DNA from 2 places in the Streptomyces sp. NPDC045678 genome. Region 2 is predicted to be linked to the other one. Evidence: predicted binding sites of a transcription regulator. Region 2 holds the regulator's gene; the other holds the start of a gene.

Region 1 (11,433 bases), on a different contig from region 2:
TCCCTCTCCAGGGAGAGGAACTCGCGGTCCTCTCCTCGCGCCCCCTGGGCTCCGTGCCCGCCCTCGTCCTGCGCGCCGGGCTTCACACCCTCTTCTGCAGCACCCATGTCCCGCTTTCCCGATTCTGAAAGTTATCGCCGGAAGGCCCTCGCGCCGCGGCCGGGCGGCAGCGGTCTGACCAGTATTTCGCAAGGTCCGGGCCGTGCCGCCCCGATGCCGCCGCCACAGGAGTGGACCAACGGCAGAACACCGGACCCCTTCCCCAGCGGCGGTCTACGTGCGTAGCGTTTTGCATGACATGTTCACACCACTGCATGTCGACAGGTCCCCACCGAGCACCACCGAGGCCTTCGGAGGCACGCACATGCCCGTGCACAGACCCGGAACGGCCCGCCGCTCGCGCTTGTCGCCGGCGGGGGTCCTCCTCGCAGCACTGTCCGCCCTCTCCCTCCTCCTGACGCTCCCCACGGCGGCCCGGGCGGACGACGTCCCCGAGCGCGGCACCGCCCGTCTCGGTCAGGGCGTCATCGAACACGACGGCCAGGGCGGCCGCCCCACCGGTGGCGACGCCACCCAGACCGAGGGCGTCGACGTCAGCAGCCACCAGGGCAACGTCGCCTGGCAGACGCTCTGGAACAGCGGGGTGAAGTGGGCCTACGTCAAGGCCACGGAGAGCGCCTCGTACAAGAACCCCTACTTCACCCAGCAGTACAACGGCTCGTACAACGTGGGCATGATCCGCGGCGCGTACCACTTCGCGACGCCCGACACCTCCAGCGGCGCCACCCAGGCCAACTACTTCGCGAGCAACGGCGGCGGCTGGTCGCGCGACGGCAGGACGCTGCCGGGCGCGCTGGACATCGAGTGGAACCCGTACGGCGCGGCCTGCTTCGGCAAGTCCCCGTCCGAGATGGTCGGCTGGATCCGTGACTTCCTGAACACCTACAAGGCCCGCACCGGACGCGACGCCGTCATCTACACCGCGACCAGCTGGTGGAAGCAGTGCACCGGCAACTACAGCGGCTTCGGCGCGACCAACCCGCTCTGGATCCCCCGCTACAACACGAGCCCGGGCGAACTCCCGGCCGGCTGGGGCTTCCACACCATGTGGCAGTACACCTCGTCGGGCCCGACGGTCGGCGACCACAACAAGTTCAACGGCGCCCTCGACCGGGTGGTGGCGCTCGCCAACGGCTGAGCGCACGGGCGGCGGCCACCCCGGTCGGGGGTGGCCGCCGTGCCCTTTCCGCGCGGAGCTACGCCGCGGCCGGGATCCTCACCTCGGCCGCCGTGAGGGCCAGTTCGAGCACCTGGCGCACATCCGTGACCGCGTGCACGTCGAGCTTCTCCAGGACCTCGGCCGGGACGTCGTCGAGGTCCGGCTCGTTCCGCTTCGGGATGATCACCGTGGTGATGCCGGCGCGGTGCGCGGCGAGCAGCTTCTGCTTCACCCCGCCGATCGGCAGGACACGGCCGGTCAGCGAGATCTCACCGGTCATCGCCACGTCCGTGCGGACCAGTCGGCCGCTGAGCAGCGACGCGAGGGCGGTCGTCAGCGTGACGCCCGCACTCGGGCCGTCCTTCGGCACGGCTCCCGCGGGGAAGTGGATGTGCACGCCCCGATCCTTCAGGTCGCCGACGGGCAGCTCCAGTTCGGCGCCGTGCGAGCGCAGGAAGCTCAGCGCGATCTGCGCCGACTCCTTCATGACGTCGCCGAGCTGGCCGGTGAGCGTGAGCCCCGACGCTCCCGTCTCCGGGTCCGCGAGCGACGCCTCCACGAACAGCACGTCTCCGCCCGCCCCGGTGACCGCGAGCCCGGTCGCCACGCCCGGCACCGACGTACGCCGCTCCGCCGGGTCCTGTGCGGACTCGGGCACGTGGCGCGGACGCCCGATCAGACCCCGCAGGTCGGCGTCCGTGACCGTGAAGGGCAGCTCCCGGTCGCCCATTTCGTGCTGGGCCGCGACCTTGCGGAGCAGCCGCGCGACGGACCGCTCCAGGTTGCGCACGCCCGCCTCACGCGTGTACTCGCCGGCGAGCTTGCGCAGGGCGCTCTCGTCGAGGACCACCTCGTCCTTGTCGAGGCCCGCGCGCTCCAGCTGGCGCGGGAGCAGGTGGTCGCGGGCGATGACGACCTTCTCGTCCTCGGTGTACCCGTCGAGCCTGACGAGCTCCATGCGGTCGAGGAGAGCCTCGGGGATGGCTTCGAGGACGTTGGCGGTGGCGAGGAAGACGACGTCGCTGAGGTCGAGTTCCACTTCCAGGTAGTGGTCACGGAAGGTGTGGTTCTGAGCCGGGTCGAGGACCTCGAGGAGGGCGGCGGCCGGGTCGCCCCGGAAGTCCGAGCCGACCTTGTCGATCTCGTCGAGGAGCACCACCGGGTTCATGGACCCGGCCTCCTTGATGGCCCGCACGATGCGTCCGGGCAGCGCCCCCACGTACGTACGGCGGTGGCCGCGGATCTCCGCCTCGTCGCGTACGCCGCCGAGCGCGACCCGCACGAACTTGCGGCCCATGGCGTGCGCGACGGACTCGCCGAGCGACGTCTTGCCGACGCCGGGCGGGCCGACGAGGGCGAGCACGGCGCCGCCGCGGCGGCCGCCGACGACACCGAGGCCGCGGTCCGCGCGGCGCTTGCGCACCGCGAGGTACTCGGTGATGCGCTCCTTCACGTCCTGGAGTCCGGAGTGCTCGGCGTCGAGGATCTCCTGGGCGCCCTTGATGTCGTACTGATCCTCGGTGTGCTCGTTCCAGGGCAGCTCCAGGACGGTGTCCAGCCAGGTCCTGATCCAGGAGCCCTCCGGCGACTGGTCGCTCGCGCGCTCCAGCTTGTCGACCTCCTTGAGGGCGGCCTCGCGGACCTTCTCGGGGAGGTCGGCGGCCTCGACCCGGGCGCGGTAGTCGTCGGACTCCTCAGCCGCGTCCTTGCTGTCACCGTTGATCTCGCGCAGCTCCTTGCGGACGGCGTCGAGCTGGCGCCGCAGCAGGAACTCGCGCTGCTGCTTGTCCACGCCTTCCTGCACGTCCTTGGCGATGGCCTCGGCGACGTCCTGCTCGGCGAGGTGCTCGCGCAGCTGCTCGGTGGCGAGCTTGAGGCGGGCGACCGCGTCCTCGGTCTCCAGGAGCTGGATCTTCTGCTGGGTGGTCAGGAACGGGGAGTAACCGGAGTTGTCGGCGAGCGCGGCGACGTCGTCGATCTGCGTGACGCGGTCCACGACCTGCCAGGCGCCGCGCTTCTTCAGCCAGCTGGTGGCGAGCGCCTTGTACTCCTTGACGAGCTCGGTGACGCTGCCCGGCAGGGGCTCGGGCACGGAGTCGTCGATCTTCTGGCCCTCGACCCAGAGGGCCGCGCCGGGTCCGGTCGTGCCCGCGCCGATGCGCACGCGGCTCCGGCCGCGGATGAGGGCGCCGGGGTCGCCGTCGGAGAGCCGGCCGACCTGCTCGACGGTGCCGAGGACGCCGGTCGCGGCGTACGTCCCGTCGATGCGCGGAACAAGCAGCACCTTCGGCTTGCTGTCGCCACTGGAACGAGCGGCGGCCTGTGCGGCCTCCACCGCGGCCCGCACGTCGGCGTCGGACAGGTCGAACGGAACCACCATGCCGGGCAGGACCACCTCGTCGTCGAGCGGCAGCACAGGCAGAGTGAGCGAAGTGTACGAGGCGGACTCAGTAGCCATGATCTCCCTTTCGGCATTCAAGTTGAGCTGTACCGACTCAATGCTTGTGAGTGCCGAGATGTTCCCCGGGGCGTGTTCGCTGTGAGCGATCAGGGCCCCCGGCCCCGTCGGCCAAGATCATCGCGTGCAGAATGAGCCGCATGTCGATACCCCACCCGCAGGAAACGGCACGGCCCACCCCGGCGACCGCGGCGGTCGACGACGCCGCGGCGATCGGCCGGACGCTGGCCCTGGCCTTCGACGACGATCCGATGATGCGCTGGTTCTTCCCGGACGAGGCCACGCGCGAGGCGGGGCTCGAGCGGTACTTCGCCACGCTCTTCGCCCGGCAGTACGTCCGCCACGGCCGCTGCGAGCACACCTCGGCGGCGGCCTCCTTCTGGGTGCCGCCGGGCGCGCAGGACAAGGCCGTGCCCGACGCGGAGACCGTCGCGGAGCTCTCGGAGATCCTGGGCGACCGCGCCCCGCTGTTCCGGGAGGCCGCCGCGGCCGCCGCCGCGCACGGGCCCCAGGAGCCGCACTGGTACCTGGCCGTGCTCGGTGCCGCCCCCGCCGTCCAGGGGCAGGGCCACGGCGCCGCTCTCCTGCGTTCAGGGCTCGCGCGGGCCGACGAGGCCGGGCTGCCCGTCTACCTGGAGTCGTCCAAGCCGGCCAACCTGCCGGTGTACGAGCACTTCGGCTTCACGGTGCTCGGCGAGGTCCGGCTGCCGGGCGGCGGGCCGGCTCTGTGGCCGATGCGGCGCGCTCCGCGGCCGCGGGCCGGCGCCTGAGCAGCGGCCAGGTGAGGACACCGATCGCCAGCGCGAGCAGGTGTCCCCAGTTCGTCATCGGGTCGCTGAACGCGATGAGGTCGTCGACCAGCATCCCGCCGAAGCAGACGAGCACGGTCCACCGGAGCCACGGCGTGAGGAGTCCCGCGAGCGCGCCGGCGCTCGCGGCGACGCCGAAGCTGATGCCGTAGTCGAGCCGGTGCAGCGAGCTGTCGGGCAGATGGCCCGCGAGGACCGAGAAGCCGACCGGGACCTCCGTCGCGAGCGTGGCGACGACGTGCCCGAGGAGGAAGACACCGGCGGCGCGCAGCCCTCCGATGCGGCGCTCCAGCGCGGTGAGCACCAGCAGGAAGACGATCGCGTACGGGGACGTGATGCCGCCCGCGATCCACAGGGCGCTGGCGACCAGGACGAGGACGGGGCTCTGCGCGAGGTGCGCGACGTCGGTGCTCGACCCGTGCAGCAGCGAGTCGACGAGCTCCGGGTCGGCGTACCGGGTCAGGAGCGAGGTGGCGGCGAGCACCAGGGCGTACCCGAAGGTGAAGGGCGTGCCGGTGGGCGTGGGCAGGATCCGCCAGGGGCGCGGCCGCCGCGTGGACGCGCCGGCGGCACGGTCCGCCGCGTCCGGCTCGGGGCGCTCCCCCGTTCGGGGTGGCCGGGGCGTCGGCTGCCGCGGTATTCCGTTCAGGGTGCCCGGAGTCCTGGTGGCGGACACGGTCGACGTTTCGGCGTCGGACACGGCCGGGGTCTCGGCGTCGGACGCGGCCCCGGCGGGCCGCACGCTCTGGTTCACGGGGGTGGCGCTCCTTCCGTCCCAGTCCACCCTTTGCCCCTTTTTCCGGCGCTGTCTATGACGGGCGCCACGTGAGGTGCGTCTCACACGTCAACCCGGCGGGTGACTGCTGCGTCGCACGTCCGCCCACGGACGCCCCGAAAACCACCCACGCGGGGGCACCCCCCGGAAATACCCTGTGCGCCATGCACACCCACACCACCGCCCCCGTCGTCCTCGACCGGCGCGAGGGTCCTTACGGCGAGGTCGTCCTGCGGCGCCACGGTGAGCTGCTGCAGATCATCGCCAACGGCTGTTTCCTGATGGACACCTCAGACGGCCGCTCCGAGCGCCTGCTCGTCGACGCGGCCCGCGACGCCCTCGACGACCGCCCCGCTCCCGCCCTCCTCATCGGCGGCCTCGGCGTCGGCTTCTCCCTCGCGCACGCCGCCGCGGACCCCCGCTGGGGACGCATCGCCGTCGTCGAGCGCGAGCAGGCGATCATCGACTGGCACCACGACGGACCCCTCGCCGAGCTCTCCGGACCGGCGCTCCGCGACATACGTGCGCAGATTCTTCACACCGACCTCGTCTCCTACGTAACCGGAGCCACGGAGTCCTACGACGCGCTCTGTCTCGACATCGACAACGGCCCCGGCTGGACGGTGACGGAGGGCAACAACTCCCTTTACTCGCCTGCCGGTCTGGCCGCCTGCAAAGCCCGTCTGAACCCCGGCGGAGTGCTCGCCGTGTGGTCCGCGCAGCCCTCGTCCGCTTTCGACGAAGCTCTACGGAATGCCGGATTCCAGGGGGTACGAACCGAAGAGATCCCCGTTGCCCGAGGCGTCCCGGACGTGGTCCACCTCGGCGTCCGGGCTGCGTAGCCGAGGTGCCTTCACGACCCGTACTCTGCTGACCGAACACAAGCGATCAGTGTCAGGGGCGGGCGATGGAGCAGACACACACCTCCCACAACGGCGCCACGGCGATGCCGGGCGCCCAGCGCCGGGTGCTGGTGGTCGAGGACGACCCGACGATCGTCGACGCCATCGCGGCCCGGCTGCGCGCCGAGGGTTTCGTCGTGCAAACGGCCGGAGACGGCCCCTCGGCGGTCGACACCGCCCAGGCGTGGCAGCCCGACCTGCTGATTCTCGACATCATGCTGCCGGGCTTCGACGGCCTCGAGGTGTGCCGCCGGGTACAGGCCCAGCGGCCCGTCCCGGTCCTCATGCTCACCGCGCGTGACGACGAGACGGACATGCTGGTCGGGCTCGGCGTCGGCGCGGACGACTACATGACCAAGCCGTTCTCGATGCGCGAGCTCGCGGCCCGGGTGCACGTCCTGCTGCGCCGGGTCGAGCGGGCCGCCCTCGCCGCGACGACGCCGCGCAGCGGCATCCTGCGCCTGGGCGAGCTGGAGATCGACCACGCGCAGCGGCGGGTGCGGGTGCGCAGCGAGGACGTCCACCTGACGCCCACCGAGTTCGACCTGCTGGTCTGCCTGGCCAACACCCCGCGTGCCGTCCTGTCGCGCGAGCAGCTGCTGGCCGAGGTGTGGGACTGGGCCGACGCGTCCGGCACCCGCACCGTCGACAGCCACATCAAGGCGCTGCGCCGGAAGATCGGGGCCGAGCGGATCCGCACGGTGCACGGCGTGGGATACGCGCTGGAGACCCCCACCCCGTGAGGCGGAGGACCCCGTGAGGCGGAGGCGCGTGACGTGATGCACGGGCCCTTCGGAGGACTGCGGCCGTTCTCCATCAAGACCAAGCTCGGCGCCCTGGTCGTCGTCTCGGTGTTCATCACCACGGGCCTGCTCCTCGTGGCCATGAAGACCCAGACCGAGCTGCGCTTCATCACCGTCTTCTCGGTGATCGCCACGCTCCTCATCACGCAGTTCGTGGCGCACAGCCTCACCGCCCCGCTGGACGAGATGAACGCGGTGGCCCGCGCCGTCTCGCACGGCGACTACACGCGCCGGGCGCGCGGCGCCGACCGGCGCGACGAGCTGGGCGACGTGGCCGCCACGATCAACGCCATGGCGGACGACCTGGAGGCCCAGGACACCCAGCGCAAGGAGCTCGTCGCCAACGTCTCGCACGAGCTGCGCACCCCCATCGCGGCACTCCGCGCCGTCCTGGAGAACGTCGTCGACGGCGTCTCCGCCGCGGATCCCGAGACGATGCGCACGGCCCTGAAGCAGACCGAGCGCCTGGGGCGGCTCGTCGAGACGCTCCTGGACCTCTCCCGCCTGGACAACGGCGTCGTACCGCTGAAGGCCCGCCGCTTCGAGGTGTGGCCCTACCTGTCGGGCGTCCTGAAGGAGGCCAACATGGTGGCCTCCGCGCGCGCGGGCATCGCGTCGGGCTCCGGCAGCCACACGCGTACGGACGTCCACCTCCACCTCGACGTGTCACCCCCGGAACTGACGGCCCACGCGGACGCGGAGCGGCTCCACCAGGTCGTGGCGAACCTCATCGACAACGCGGTCAAGCACAGCCCGCCGCACGGGCGCGTGACGGTGCGGGCCCGGCGCGGCCCCTACCCCGAGTCCCTGGACCTGGAGGTGCTCGACGAGGGCCCCGGCATCCCGGAGTCGGAGTGGCACCGCGTCTTCGAGCGCTTCAACCGCGGCAGTCACGCGGGAGCCCCCGTGAAGGGCTCGGGCAACGACGGCGGGACGGGCCTCGGCCTGGCCATCGCGCGCTGGGCGGTCGATCTCCACGGAGGTCACATCGGAGTGGCCGAATCCCCTCGTGGCTGCCGGATCCAGGTCACTCTTCCGGGCCTGCCCGAGGCGTGAAGTTGACGTAGGGTTCGAGTGGAAGCGATTCGCGGGTGCCACTTCGGGGCACCCGGTGGGCGCCGCCGCGCGTAGACGTCGTACCCGACGTACCCGCGCGGCCATCTGGCGTTGCAGAACCTCGCTTGTTTCCCGCCATTTACAGCGCCGAAACCACGGATCCAGTGTGACTTACGCGACGGATGCCGGGCCCGGTCTGCACCTCACGGTCCGGGAGGCGTAGCCTTTATTTCCGCTGTCCATCACCTTGTGAAGCGGAAGAGGGCGGTTACCGCCGTGTCGTCACAGTCCCCCAGTAGCTCGAGCATCTCGACCGACCAAGACGGTCAGGGCAAGGACCCTGCTGCTGCCTTCGGTCCCAACGAGTGGCTCGTCGACGAGATCTACCAGCAGTACCTCCAGGACCCGAACTCGGTCGACCGAGCCTGGTGGGACTTCTTCGCCGACTACAAGCCAGGAACGGCAGCCTCTGCGGCCGCCGCCCCGGCGAAGCCGGCGGGTGACACGGCCGCGGGGGCCGCGTCCACCACTGCTCCCGCCCCTGCCGCGCCCGCCGCTCCGGCGAAGCCCGCGGCCCAGGCCGCCCCCGCCGCTCCCCAGGCGCAGGCACCGGCCGCTCCCGCGAAGCCCGCGGCCGCCGCTCCGGCGCCCGCCGCGAAGCCCGCCGCCGCCAAGCCCGCGGCCGCCAAGCCCGCCGCCAAGGCGGAGCCGGCGTCCCCTGCCGAGGGAGCCCCGGCCGGTCCCGAGTTCGTGACGCTGCGCGGCCCCGCCGCCGCGGTCGCGAAGAACATGAACGCCTCGATCGAGGTCCCGACGGCGACGTCGGTCCGCGCGGTCCCGGTGAAGCTGCTCTTCGACAACCGCATCGTCATCAACAACCACCTCAAGCGCGCCCGCGGCGGGAAGATCTCCTTCACGCACCTCATCGGGTACGCGATGGTGCAGGCCATCAAGGCCATGCCGTCGATGAACTACTCCTTCCAGGAGAAGGACGGCAAGCCCACCCTGGTCAAGCCGGAGCACATCAACTTCGGCCTCGCCATCGACCTGGTGAAGCCCAACGGCGACCGCCAGCTGGTCGTCGCGGGCATCAAGAAGGCCGAGACGCTGAACTTCTTCGAGTTCTGGCAGGCCTACGAGGACATCGTCCGGCGCGCCCGCGACGGCAAGCTCGGCATGGACGACTTCACCGGCGTCACGGTGTCGCTGACCAACCCCGGCGGCCTCGGCACCGTCCACTCGGTCCCCCGCCTGATGCCCGGACAGTCGGTCATCATGGGCGTCGGCTCGATGGACTACCCCGCGGAGTTCCAGGGCACCTCCCAGGACACCCTGAACAAGCTCGGCATCTCGAAGGTCATGACGCTCACGTCGACCTACGACCACCGGGTCATCCAGGGCGCCGCCTCCGGCGAGTTCCTGCGCATCGTCGCGAACCTCCTCCTCGGTGAGAACGAGTTCTACGACGAGATCTTCAAGGCGCTCCGGATCCCCTACGAGCCGGTCCGCTGGCTCAAGGACATCGACGCCTCGCACGACGACGACGTCACGAAGGCCGCCCGCGTCTTCGAGCTGATCCACTCCTACCGCGTCCGCGGCCACGTCATGGCCGACACGGACCCGCTGGAGTACAAGCAGCGCAAGCACCCCGACCTGGACATCACCGAGCACGGCCTCACCCTGTGGGACCTGGAGCGGGAGTTCGCGGTCGGCGGCTTCGCCGGCAAGTCGATGATGAAGCTGCGCGACGTCCTCGGCGTGCTGCGCGACTCGTACTGCCGCACCACCGGCGTCGAGTTCATGCACATCCAGGACCCGAAGCAGCGCAAGTGGCTGCAGGACCGCATCGAGCGGACCCACGCCACCAAGCCCGAGCGCGAGGAGCAGCTGCGCATCCTGCGCCGGCTGAACTCCGCGGAGGCCTTCGAGACCTTCCTGCAGACGAAGTACGTCGGCCAGAAGCGGTTCTCCCTGGAGGGCGGCGAGTCCGTCATCCCGCTGCTCGACGCCGTGCTCGACAGCGCCGCCGAGTCGCGCCTGGACGAGGTCGTCATCGGCATGGCCCACCGCGGCCGCCTGAACGTCCTCGCCAACATCGTCGGCAAGTCGTACGCCCAGATCTTCCGCGAGTTCGAGGGCAACATGGACCCCAAGTCCATGCACGGCTCCGGCGACGTGAAGTACCACCTGGGCGCCGAGGGCACCTTCACCGGTCTGGACGGCGAGCAGATCAAGGTGTCGCTGGCCGCCAACCCGTCCCACCTGGAGACGGTCGACCCGGTCATCGAGGGCATCGTCCGCGCCAAGCAGGACATCATCAACAAGGGCGGCACGGACTTCACGGTCCTGCCCGTCGCCCTGCACGGTGACGCGGCCTTCGCGGGCCAGGGTGTGGTCGCCGAGACGCTCAACATGTCGCAGCTGCGCGGCTACCGCACGGGCGGCACGGTCCACATCGTCATCAACAACCAGGTCGGCTTCACCGCCGCCCCGGAGTCGTCGCGCTCCTCCATGTACGCCACCGACGTGGCCCGCATGATCGAGGCGCCGATCTTCCACGTGAACGGCGACGACCCCGAGGCCGTCGTCCGCGTCGCCCGCCTCGCCTTCGAGTTCCGCCAGGCGTTCAACAAGGACGTGGTCATCGACCTCATCTGCTACCGCCGCCGCGGGCACAACGAGTCGGACAACCCGGCGTTCACGCAGCCGCTGATGTACGACCTGATCGACAAGAAGCGCTCGGTGCGCAAGCTCTACACCGAGTCCCTCATCGGTCGCGGCGACATCACCCTGGAAGAGGCCGAGCAGGCGCTCCAGGACTTCCAGGGCCAGCTGGAGAAGGTCTTCACCGAGGTCCGCGAGGCCGTCTCGCAGCCCGCGCAGGCCGACGTGCCCGCGCCGCAGGCCGAGTTCCCTGTGCACGTCGAGACCGCGATCTCCCAGGAGGTCGTCAAGCGGATCGCCGAGTCCCAGGTCAACATCCCCGACCGGGTCACCGTCCACCCGCGTCTGCTGCCGCAGCTGCAGCGCCGCGCGACGATGGTCGAAGAGGGCACGATCGACTGGGGCATGGGCGAGACCCTCGCCATCGGCTCGCTGCTCCTGGAAGGCACCCCGGTCCGTCTGTCGGGCCAGGACTCCCGCCGCGGCACGTTCGGCCAGCGCCACGCGGTCCTCATCGACCGCGCGACGGGCGAGGACTACACGCCGCTGATGTACCTCTCCGAGGACCAGGCGCGCTACAACGTCTACGACTCGCTGCTCTCCGAGTACGCGGTGATGGGCTTCGAGTACGGCTACTCGCTGGCCCGCCCGGAGTCGCTCGTCATGTGGGAAGCGCAGTTCGGTGACTTCGTCAACGGCGCGCAGACGGTGGTGGACGAGTACATCTCCGCCGCCGAGCAGAAGTGG
Region 2 (11,433 bases):
TGTCGACGATGTGGTCGATGTGCTCGATGTCGACCGGGCACTGCTCGACGCAGGCGCCGCACGTGGTGCAGGACCACAGGACGTCGGGGTCGATGACGCCGTTCTCTTCGTGCGTGCCGATGAGCGGGCGCTCGGCCTCCGCGAGGGCGGCGGCGGGAACGTCCTTCAGCTGCTCCTCGGTCGCCTTCTCCTCGCCCTCCATGGTCTTGCCGCCGCCCGCGAGCAGGTACGGCGCCTTGGCGTGCGCGTGGTCCCGGAGGGACATGATGAGGAGCTTCGGGGAGAGCGGCTTGCCCGTGTTCCAGGCGGGGCACTGCGACTGGCAGCGGCCGCACTCGGTGCAGGTGGAGAAGTCGAGGATGCCCTTCCAGCTGAACTGCTCGACCTGCGAGACGCCGAAGACGTCGTCCTCGCCGGGGTCCTCCCAGTCGATCGGCTTGCCGCCGGACGTCATGGGCTGCAGCTCGCCGAGCGCCGTGCCGCCGTCGGCCTCGCGCTTGAACCAGATGTTGGGGAAGGCGAGGAAGCGGTGCCAGGCCACGCCCATGTTGGTGTTCAGGGCGACCACGATCATCCAGATGAAGGAGGTCGCGATCTTCAGCCCGGCGAAGAAGTACGTGAGGTTCTGGAGGGTGGAGAGGTCCATCCCCGCGAACCAGGAGACGAACGGGTACGAGATGAAGAACGACGCCTCGTAGCTGTCGACGTGGTGCTGGGCACCCTCGAGGGCGTGCAGCGTGAAGATGCAGACGCCGACGATGAGGATGACGGTCTCGACGAAGTACGCCTGGCCGGTCTTGGAACCCGCGAAGCGGGACTTGCGCCCCGGCCTGTCGGGGCGGTTCAGCTGCCGGATGACGATCAGCGTGAGGATGCCGAGCACGGTCATCGTGCCGATGAACTCGACGAACATGTTGTACGGCGCCCAGTCGCCGATGATCGGCAGCATCCAGTCGGCCTTGAAGAGCTGGCCGATGGCGTTGACGATCGTCAGCAGCAGCGAGAAGAAGCCCACCGCCACGAACCAGTGCGCGAAGCCGACGATGCCCCACTTGTTCATGCGCGTGTGGCCGAGGAATTCCTTGACCACGGTGACGGTGCGCTGGAAGGGATTGTCGGTCCTGAGCCCGGCGGGCACGGGCTGGCCGAGTCGCACGAACTTGTAGATCTGCACGATGGCACGGCCGAACAGCGCGACGCCGACCGCGATTAGGACCAGCGACACGATGATCGCGGCGAGTTGCATTTGGGGGCTCCTCGGGCCTGCGAGGCGAACTATTACTAAGCGGTAACTTATGCAGTCCGTCTGAGACTACCCACTTACTCCGCCGCACTGTAGCCAGCAAGGCGGTGATCTGCGTCGCTCAGGCAACCCTGAGCAGGTGGCGTCGCCGGGCGCGGTGGCCGCCCCCAAGGGGCGCGGGGAACTGCGCGACCAGCCACGACGCGCCCGCAGAGGAGATGGCCACCCCCGGTAGGGGCCCCTACTTGCGCCTAAGTGCCGGATAAGACTTGAGTGGCCCAGACTCACATCTGTTGACGCCGGCGCAGCGCTCATGCATGCTTGAGTCAGATCCACTCAAGAAGTACATCTGGAGGAACCGAAATGGCACGTGCGGTCGGCATCGACCTGGGCACGACTAACTCCGTCGTCAGCGTTCTCGAAGGCGGCGAGCCCACCGTCATCACCAACGCCGAAGGCGCCAGGACCACGCCGTCCGTCGTCGCTTTCGCGAAGAACGGCGAGGTGCTCGTCGGCGAGGTCGCCAAGCGCCAGGCGGTCACGAACGTCGACAGGACCATCCGGTCGGTCAAGCGCCACATGGGCACCGACTGGAAGGTGGACATCGACGACAAGGGATTCAACCCCCAGCAGATCTCGGCGTTCATCCTGCAGAAGCTGAAGCGCGACGCGGAGTCGTACCTGGGCGAGAAGGTGGCCGACGCGGTCATCACCGTCCCGGCGTACTTCAACGACTCCGAGCGCCAGGCCACCAAGGAGGCCGGTGAGATCGCGGGCCTGAACGTCCTGCGCATCGTCAACGAGCCCACCGCCGCCGCTCTTGCCTACGGCCTCGACAAGGACGACCAGACCATTCTGGTCTTCGACCTCGGTGGCGGCACCTTCGACGTCTCGCTCCTCGAGATCGGCGACGGCGTCGTCGAGGTGAAGGCCACGAACGGCGACAACCACCTCGGTGGTGACGACTGGGACCAGCGCGTCGTCGACTACCTGGTCAAGCAGTTCAACAACGGCCACGGCGTGGACCTCTCCAAGGACAAGATGGCGCTCCAGCGCCTGCGCGAGGCGGCCGAGAAGGCCAAGATCGAGCTGTCCTCCTCCACGGAGACCACGATCAACCTGCCCTACATCACGGCGTCCGCCGAGGGCCCGCTGCACCTGGACGAGAAGCTCACGCGCGCCCAGTTCCAGCAGCTCACGTCCGACCTCCTGGAGCGCTGCAAGACGCCGTTCCACAACGTCATCAAGGACGCGGGCATCCAGCTCTCCGAGATCGACCACGTCGTTCTCGTCGGTGGCTCCACCCGCATGCCCGCCGTCGCCGAGCTCGTCAAGGAGCTCACCGGCGGCAAGGACGCCAACAAGGGTGTGAACCCGGACGAGGTCGTCGCCATCGGCGCCTCGCTCCAGGCCGGTGTCCTCAAGGGTGAGGTCAAGGACGTCCTGCTCCTCGACGTGACCCCGCTGTCCCTCGGCATCGAGACCAAGGGCGGCATCATGACCAAGCTCATCGAGCGGAACACCACGATTCCGACGAAGCGCTCCGAGATCTTCACGACGGCCGAGGACAACCAGCCGTCGGTCCAGATCCAGGTCTACCAGGGCGAGCGCGAGATCGCGGCGTACAACAAGAAGCTCGGCATGTTCGAGCTGACGGGCCTGCCGCCGGCCCCGCGCGGCGTCCCGCAGATCGAGGTCTCCTTCGACATCGACGCCAACGGCATCATGCACGTGACCGCGAAGGACCTGGGCACGGGCAAGGAGCAGAAGATGACCGTCACCGGTGGCTCCTCGCTGCCGAAGGACGAGGTCAACCGGATGCGCGAAGAGGCCGAGAAGTACGCGGACGAGGACCACGCCCGCCGCGAGGCCGCCGAGTCCCGCAACCAGGGCGAGCAGCTCGTCTACCAGACCGAGAAGTTCCTCAAGGACAACGAGGAAAAGGTCCCCGGTGACGTGAAGACCGAGGTCGAGGAAGCCGTCAACGAGCTGAAGGAGAAGCTCAAGGGCGAGGACACGGCCGAGATCCGCACCGCCACCGAGAAGGTCGCCGCCGTCTCGCAGAAGCTGGGCCAGGCCATGTACGCCGACGCCCAGGGCGCGCAGGCCGCGGGCGGTCCCGAGGGCGCTGCCCCCGGTGCCGACCAGGCCAAGGAGGACGACGGAGTCGTCGACGCCGAGATCGTCGACGACGAGAAGGACCAGAAGGGCGGCGCCGCCTGATGACCGAGGAGACCCCGGGCTTCGGCGAGAACGCCGAGAAGCCTGACGTCCCCTCCGGCGCCACCCCTGATGACGCGGCGCCGAAGGCCGCCGAGCCCTCCACCGAGGAGGGCCCGGCGGCCCCGGCCGGGGACGCAGCAGCGAGCAAGACGTCCGCGCAGGACGCGCAGGACGTGAGCCTGACCGCCCAGCTGGACCAGGTGCGCACCGCGCTCAACGAGCGCACCGCGGACCTCCAGCGGCTGCAGGCCGAGTACCAGAACTACCGCCGTCGTGTGGAGCGGGACAAGGTGACGGTGAAGGAGATCGCCTCGGCGAACCTCCTCTCCGAGCTCCTCCCCACCCTCGACGACATCGGCCGCGCCCGTGAGCACGGCGAGCTGGTCGGCGGCTTCAAGTCGGTCGCCGAGTCGCTCGAGACGGTCGTCGCCAAGCTGGGCCTTCAGCAGTTCGGCAAGGAGGGCGAGCCCTTCGACCCGACGATCCACGAAGCGCTGATGCACAGCTACGCGCCGGACGTCACCGAGACGACCTGCGTCGCGATCCTGCAGCCCGGGTATCGCATCGGCGAGCGCACCATCCGCCCCGCGCGGGTGGCCGTCGCCGAGCCCCAGCCCGGCGCGCAGACGGTCAAGGGCGAGGGTGCCGCAGAGGGCGCGGACTCCGCTCCCGACGCGGCGGCGGACGAGAAGGAGACCGGTGGCCCGGACGAGGGCTGACGGTCACGACATGAGTGAGGAGGGACGTCGGGGATGAGCACCAAGGACTTCATCGAGAAGGACTACTACAAGGTCCTCGGCGTCCCCAAGGACGCCACCGAAGCCGAGATCAAGAAGGCGTACCGGAAGCTCGCACGCGAGAACCACCCGGACGCCAACACCGGCAACACCAAGGCGGAGGAGCGCTTCAAGGAGATCTCCGAGGCGAACGACATCCTCGGCGACCCCAAGAAGCGCAAGGAGTACGACGAAGCGCGTGCTCTCTTCGGCTCCGGCGGATTCCGGCAGGGCCCCGGAGGCGGCGGCGGTTCGTTCAACTTCGACCTGGGCGACCTCTTCGGAGGCGGCGGTCCGGGTGGCGGTGGAGCGGCCGGCGGCGGCTTCGGGGGCGGCCTCGGTGACGTCTTCGGGGGCCTGTTCAACCGGGGCGGCGGCCCCGGCGGCGGCACGCGCACGCAGCCGAGGCGCGGCCAGGACATCGAGTCCGAGGTCACGCTGAGTTTCACGGAGGCGGTGGACGGCGCGACGGTGCCGCTCCGCATGTCCTCCCAGGCGCCCTGCAAGGCGTGCTCGGGCACCGGCGACAAGAACGGCACACCGCGCGTGTGCCCGACCTGCGTCGGCACCGGCCAGGTCTCGCGGGGCGGCGGCGGAGGGTTCTCCCTCACCGACCCGTGCATGGACTGCAAGGGGCGCGGGCTCATCGCCCAGAACCCCTGCGACGTGTGCAAGGGCTCGGGGCGCGCCAAGTCGTCGCGCACGATGCAGGTGCGCATCCCGGCGGGCGTCAGCGACGGCCAGCGGATCAGGCTGCGCGGCAAGGGAAGCCCCGGTGAACAGGGCGGCCCGGCCGGTGACCTGTACGTGGTCGTCCACGTCGACGCCCACCCGGTGTTCGGCCGCAAGGGCGACAACCTCACGGTCACCGTCCCGGTGACCTATCCGGAGGCGACGCTCGGCGGCGAGGTGAAGGTGCCCACCCTGGGCGGCCCGCCCGTCACCCTGAAACTGCCCGCGGGCACGCCGAACGGCCGTACCATGCGGGCCCGGGGCAAGGGCGCGGTCCGCAAGGACGGCACCCGGGGCGACCTGCTCGTGACGGTGGAGGTGTCGGTTCCGACCTCCCTGTCGGAGTCGGCGAAGGACGCCCTGGAGTCCTACCGCAAGGCGACTGCGGGCGACGACCCGCGGGCAGAACTGTTCCAGGCCGCGAAGGGAGCGTGACCCCATGGACAGGGTCGGCCGTCGTCGTAATCCGTACCAGCTGACCGATGAAACGCCGGTGTACGTCATCTCGGTGGCGGCCCAGCTGAGCGGTCTCCACCCGCAGACCCTGCGGCAGTACGACCGTCTCGGTCTGGTCTCCCCGGACCGCACCGCGGGCCGCGGCCGACGCTACTCCGCCCGCGACATCGAACTGCTGCGCACCGTGCAGCAGTTGTCGCAGGAAGAGGGCATCAACCTCGCCGGCATCAAGCGCATCATCGAGCTGGAGAACCAGGTCGCCGCGTTGCAGGCGCGCGTCGCGGAGCTCTCCGCGGCGGTGGACGGCGCCGCGGCGGCCATGCAGCAGCGCGAAGCGGCGGTGCACGCCTCGTACCGCCGCGACCTCGTCCCCTACCAGGACGTGCAGCAGGCGAGCGCGCTCGTGGTGTGGCGACCGAAGAGATCGACGGAACAGTAGGTTCCGTACGCTGATTTCGTACCCTGATACAGGGCCGGGAGGTGACAACCTCCCGGCCCTGTATCGCTGTCTGCGGGGCTACGTTTTGGGCTACGGGGAGTGGAGCCGGTCATGGCCATGGTGGGGCTGTTCTGGATCGCCGAGGGCGACGTGTACGTGGGCGCGAAGCCGTCCGGGCTCGCCCCGGGGGTGCGCCTGACCACGGAGGGCGTGCTGGCCGTCGGCGACAAGCAGTCCGGCATGTGGCCGTGGGAGGACGTGCGCGCGCTGACCATCGACGACGTCCCGGTGAAGTCCCTGAAGCGGCACGTGGGCGTGGCGGTCGACATGGTGCTCACGGTGGGCCTCGGCGGCGGCGACGAGGCCCCGACGATGACGGTCCGCGTCACGGACGCGACGGATAGGGAAACCGAGCTGACGGCGTACACGGCGGCGGCGGTCGGCTACTCGCGGACGGAGTACGACCTCTCCCGCACCCTCCTGGCCCGCCTCACCGAGGGCGCGGGTTCCCTCCTGACGACGCTGACCGCGATGTCGGACTGGGGGCGGCGGTACGAGGGCGGCTCGCCCCGGGCCTCGGAGAGGGAGGCGTTGCTGCGGGAGTGGGTGGGGGGCTGAGGACGTGGGGTGAGGGCGTGCGGGCTGCGGGCCCGGTGCGTCAGCCCTGTTGGTTCAGGATGCCCGACTGAGCGATGAGGAAGCCCAGTTGGGCCCTGCTGTGGCTGCCGAGGGTGGCGGCCAGTTTGGCGATGTGGACGCGGGCGGTACGGATGTTCATGCCGAGCCGGTCGGCGATCTCGGCGTCCGTGAGCCCTTCGACGAGCAGTCCGGCGATGGCCCGCTGACGTGTGGTGATGCCGCCCTCGGAGGGCTGCGGCGCGGCCTGCGGCCACATGGGGGTGGCCAGGCGCCACAGGCGCCAGAAGGTGGTGGCGAAGTACTCGACGAGCGCCGGGTGGCGCAGTTCGAGGGCGATGCTGCGGTCCTTGCTCGCCGGGACGAACGCGACGGTCCTGTCGAAGACGAAGAGCCGGTCGGTGACCTCGTCGAGGGTGCGCGCCTCGATGTCGCCGTCGAGCTGTTCGAAGTAGGCGAGCACGGGCAAAGAATGGCGTGTTGTGTGCTGGTACAGGGTCCGCATACGGCATCCGCGGGTCAGGAGCGCCTGGTCCCGTGGGAAGACTTCGGCCAGGGTCTCCGGCGGCCGGGTGCCGCCGGGCTGGACGGCGAGGAACTCGTCCCTGACGTCCTTCATGGCGCGGTCGATGGCGGAGTTGATGCGGCTGATCCCGTCGAGGACGGTGATGGAGGGCCCCGCGGCGGCGCCTTCGGGGGCGAGGAGGGAGCCGGCGCACAGGTCGTGCGGGGCGGGGAGGGAGCCGGGGCGCAGCCACTGCCGGTCGTCGAGGTCGGGGCGGAGGAGCCCCAGTTCCACGAGGCAGGGAACGGCTGCTGCCTCGCTGCGGTGGATCCGCCCTTCGCTCACGGCCCGGGCGTAGACGGACAGTCCTGCTTCACAGAGTTCCTCGACTGCGTGCAGTAAGCGCTTCGTGGCCATGCGAGCCCCCTCCTGCCTGGTTGAAGCGTCGCGATTCTATGCAGGCCGGGAGTGACCGGGCCGAATCCCGTAGGTGAAGTGACTGCTTCTGGACGGGGGGTCAGTGCGCCTGATCGAGGATTCCGGACTGGCCGATGAGGTAGCCGAGTTGGGCGCGGCTGTTGCTGCCGAGGGTGCCGGCGAGTTTGGCGATGTGGACGCGGGCCGTGCGGATGTTCATGCCGAGGCGTTCGGCGATCTCGGTGTCGCTGAGGCCTTCGACGAGGAAGCCGGCGATGGCGCGCTGGCGGGCGGGGACGCCGGCCTCGACCCGTTGGGGCCCGGTCTGCGGCGGCCACAGGGGGGTGGCCAGGCGCCACAGGCGCCAGAAGGTGGTGGCGAAGTACTCCACGAGGGCCGGGTGGTGCAGTTCGAGGGCGATGCTGTCGTCGTGGCCGGGCGCGAGGAAGGCGGTGGTCCGGTCGAAGACGAAGACGCGTTCGGTGACCTCCTCGAGGGTGCGGGCCTCGATGTCACCGGTCAGCCGAGCGACGTAGTCGAGTTCGGCGGGGGACTCCCTGGCCAGGTGGACGCGGAGCATCCGCAGTCGGACGCCGCGGGAGAGGATTTTCTGCTGACGGTTGCCGATGTGGGCGAGGGCCGCGGCCGGCCGTGCGCCGCCCGGCTGGATGACGAGCACTTCGTGGTCGGCCTCGGCGACGGCGTTCTCCAGGGCGGCCTCGATCCGGCGGCCGCCCAGCAGGACGCTGAGGGCGGGGCTCTCCCCGTCGGGCGGGGAGACGTTGCCGAGCTCGAGGAACGTTTCGAACAGCGCGGTGAGGTCGTCCTCGCGGCGGCGGTGGCGGGCGATCCGGTCCTCGATGGGGCGCAGGAGCAGGGGGAGGGCCGCGGCCGGTGCGGTCGGGTGCAGCCACGTCATGTCGTCCGGGCCGGGGTGGAGGAGGCCGAAGTCGATGAGGCAGGGTGCCGGTACGGCGTCGCTGCCGCGGACCCTGCCCTCGCGCAGGGCGCGGGCGTAGAGGGCCGCCCCCGGCTCGCAGAGGTCCTCCGCTCCGTGCGGTATGTGCTCCACGGACACGCTGCACTCCTCCCTGCCGGTCGGTTCGAAGGGCCGGTGATTCTATGTGTGGTCGTCCCGGTTGAGTACGCCGGACTTGCCGATGAGGTAGCCGAGCTGGGCGCGGCTGTGGCTGCCCAGGGTGGCGGCGAGTTTGGCGATGTGGGCGCGTGCGGTGCGTACGTTCATGCCGAGGCGTTCGGCGATCTCGGCGTCCGTGAGGCCCTCGACGAGCAGCCCCCCGATGGCGCGCTGCCGGTTGGTGATGCCGTTGTCCGACGGGAGCCGTGCCGGTTGCGGGAACAGGGGGGTGGCCGGGCGCCAGAGGCGCTCGAAGATGGTGACGAGGTAGTCGATGAGGACGGGGTGGCGGAGTTCCAGTGCCTTGCTGCGGTCCTTGTTCGCCGGGACGAACGCCACGGTGCGGTCGAAGATGAAGAGGCGCTCGGTCACCTCGTCCAGGGTGCGGACCTCCGCGTCTCCCCGCAGCTGTTCGTAGTAGGCGAGGACGGGGAGCGAGTGGCGGCTCGTGTGCTGGTACAGCGTCCGCATCCGGCCGCCCCGGGAGAGCAGGCCCTGCGCGATCGGGTGCGACTGGGCCAGGTCCCGGGCGAGCCGTGCGCCGCCGGGCTGTATGACGAGTGACTCCTGGCTGGACGCGTTCAGCGCGTCGGCGATGGCCTGCCGGATGCGGGGGAATCCGTTCAGGACGGTGACGGAGGGGTCCGTGACCGGTGGCCGGCCGTCGCGGGCGATCGCCAGGAGCGGTTCGAACTGCTCGGCCAGGCGCACCTCGCGGCGGACCTCGCGGGCGACGTGTTCCTGGATGGCCTCGCGGAGCCGGGGGAGGGCGACGGCGGGCGGGGTGGGGTGGAGCCGGTCCGGGTTCTCCGGTGCGGGGCGCAGCAGTCCGAAGCGGACCAGGCAGGGCGCGTGTTCGGTGTCCTCGCGCGGTACGTGGCCCTCTCGCAGGGCGCGCGCGTACAGCTCAGATCCCGTCCCGCACAGCTCGTCCGGGCCGTGGGCATGGGGGTCGGGGGTCACTTCGGGTGGTCCTGTTCGAGGATCCCCGACTGGGCGATCAGATACCCGAGCTGGGCGCGGCTGCCGCTGCCGAGGGCGGCGGCGATCTTGGCGATGTGGGCGCGGCAGGTACGGACGTTCATCCCGAGGCGCCGGGCTATCGCCTCGTCGACGTGGCCCTCCACGAGGAGTTTGGCTATGGAGCGCTGGACTCCGGTGATGCCGTCGGTGGGCGGGTCGTAGGGCGCCTCGTCCAGGAGGGGAGACGCGCGGCGCCAGAGTTGTTCGAAGACCTTGGCCAGGTAGGCGACCAGTCCGCTGTGGCGGAGCTCGAGGGCCACTTGGCGGTCGTCCTGCGCGGGAATGAACGCGACGGAACGGTCGAAGATCATCAGCCGTTCTATGAGCTCCTCGAGCGTGCGCACCTCCACTTTGCCCTGCCTCATGTACTCGGCGTAGGCGATGGTGCCTTGGCTGTGCCGGGCGGTGTGCTGGTACAAGGTGCGCATGGTGATGCCGCGCTCGATGATGCCCTGACTGCGTTGCACCGCTTCGGTCAGAACCGCCTCGCTCCGGCCGCCGCCCGGCTGGACCGTGAGGATTTCGGACTGGCACTCGGCCGTGGCGACGTCGATGGCCGCGTTGATCCGGGTGGCGCCTTCCAGGACAGTGATGGCGTGGTCGGCCGGCCGGTCCAGAGCGCTGATGGCCATGAATGGCTCAAAGGCGTCGGTCAGTTCAATGGCGAGCGATCTGCGTTTCAGGATCTCGCGCTCGATGGGGTGGAGCCGCTGCGCGAGCACGGCGGTGGGTGAAGCCGGCCGCAGCCACTCGGGATCTTCGGGATCGGGGTGCAGGAGAGCGAACTCCATAAGGCAGGGTGCGGGCTCCGTTTCGCTGCGACGGACCCGTCCGGAGCGCAGGGCGCTGGCGTAAAGGCGCTTGCCATCCGCGCAGAGTTCAACCACGGAGTGCGGATGTGTCCCGATTGTGCTTTTTGTTGTCATGCCTCCACCCCCCAGGGTCCTGAACGTGCAGGAACATGATGCATCTCTTCTGTGGTGTTCGGATGGCTGAATGAGCCATCGTCTTGGAAGGCCGGGGGAGAGTCGCGATGGAAGTGAGGACGAAGCCCGCTATGTGCAAGGGAAAGCTTCGCTCGGTACTTGTCGGTACCTTCTCCGTTGGTTTGGCCATCAGTGCGTTCAGTGGCCTTGGTCTTGGTTCAGGAGCCGGGAACGCGAACGCGGCCGTCGCCGAGCCGGGGGCGGTGACGCAGGACATCGTCTGGTCCGCCCCGAAGACGGGCGACATCGTCTGGACCTCGGTTTCGGCGAGCGACATCGTCTGGGGCGCCAAAACGGCTGAAAACAATGCCGCGGCCTCGGTGGCAGAGGGGACGGTCGGAGCATGAGCACTCCCCCCGACGACCGTACTTTCCGCCGTGAGATGGCCACCGCCTATCGATCCGGGTGGCACTTCATCGACCTTGTGACCGCGATCCCCCACCGCGGCGACTCGTTGATGGTGACCCTGCTCGGTGAGCCGATCGTCGTCACGCGTGACGACGAGGAGGAGATCCGGGCCTACCGGTGCCTGCGGCGGCCCCGCGGTGCGCCGCAGCCCGTGCGGTGTGCCATTCGGTACGGGATGGTCTTCGTCAACCTCGACCGGCGCGACCACCAGATGGTCGGGCAGCAGGAACAGCAGGGCCCGGACGCCGTGAGCGTCCCGGACAACATCACAGCCACCCCCCGCAGTGCCTGACGCGATTCCCCCGTCGTTGTAAATCGCGCAGGTACTTCCCCCAGCAGCGGCGCCACCGTGGACCTGAACACGGTGGCGCCGCTGTGGTGTGTCGGAAGGCGCGGCCGGGGTACTCAGACCTTGCCCAGCGCCGCCGTCAGGCTGATCTCGATCAGGACC

Evidence for each region. The regulator HspR, encoded in region 2, represses chaperone genes until heat shock. The targets are predictions, from matches to a motif close to TTGAGNNNNNNNNNCTCAA.
Region 1: a site for HspR is predicted at 3,700-3,718, ahead of lon (endopeptidase La). Genes of this name have one in related genera too.

The regions. Positions count from the first base shown of each region.
Region 1 covers NZ_JBWKJS010000006.1:498,196-509,628, reverse strand. Annotated here, with positions in the region: gene AC07DO_RS23370 (MarR family winged helix-turn-helix transcriptional regulator) at 1-107, opposite strand, end outside; gene AC07DO_RS23365 (lysozyme) at 365-1,198, shown strand; gene lon (endopeptidase La) at 1,257-3,677, opposite strand; gene AC07DO_RS23355 (GNAT family N-acetyltransferase) at 3,818-4,447, shown strand; gene AC07DO_RS23350 (rhomboid-like protein) at 4,359-5,240, opposite strand; gene AC07DO_RS23345 (spermidine synthase family protein) at 5,426-6,103, shown strand; gene AC07DO_RS23340 (response regulator transcription factor) at 6,169-6,906, shown strand; gene AC07DO_RS23335 (HAMP domain-containing sensor histidine kinase) at 6,943-8,022, shown strand; gene AC07DO_RS23330 (multifunctional oxoglutarate decarboxylase/oxoglutarate dehydrogenase thiamine pyrophosphate-binding subunit/dihydrolipoyllysine-residue succinyltransferase subunit) at 8,299-11,433, shown strand, end outside.
Region 2 covers NZ_JBWKJS010000003.1:430,115-441,547, forward strand. Annotated here, with positions in the region: gene AC07DO_RS12895 ((Fe-S)-binding protein) at 1-1,246, opposite strand, end outside; gene dnaK (molecular chaperone DnaK) at 1,607-3,466, shown strand; gene grpE (nucleotide exchange factor GrpE) at 3,466-4,185, shown strand; gene dnaJ (molecular chaperone DnaJ) at 4,219-5,409, shown strand; gene AC07DO_RS12915 (heat shock protein transcriptional repressor HspR) at 5,414-5,869, shown strand; gene AC07DO_RS12920 (hypothetical protein) at 5,981-6,487, shown strand; gene AC07DO_RS12925 (helix-turn-helix transcriptional regulator) at 6,528-7,427, opposite strand; gene AC07DO_RS12930 (helix-turn-helix transcriptional regulator) at 7,528-8,505, opposite strand; gene AC07DO_RS12935 (helix-turn-helix transcriptional regulator) at 8,548-9,528, opposite strand; gene AC07DO_RS12940 (helix-turn-helix transcriptional regulator) at 9,525-10,514, opposite strand; gene AC07DO_RS12945 (hypothetical protein) at 10,622-10,921, shown strand; gene AC07DO_RS12950 (Rieske (2Fe-2S) protein) at 10,918-11,274, shown strand; gene AC07DO_RS12955 (pyridoxamine 5'-phosphate oxidase family protein) at 11,388-11,433, opposite strand, start outside.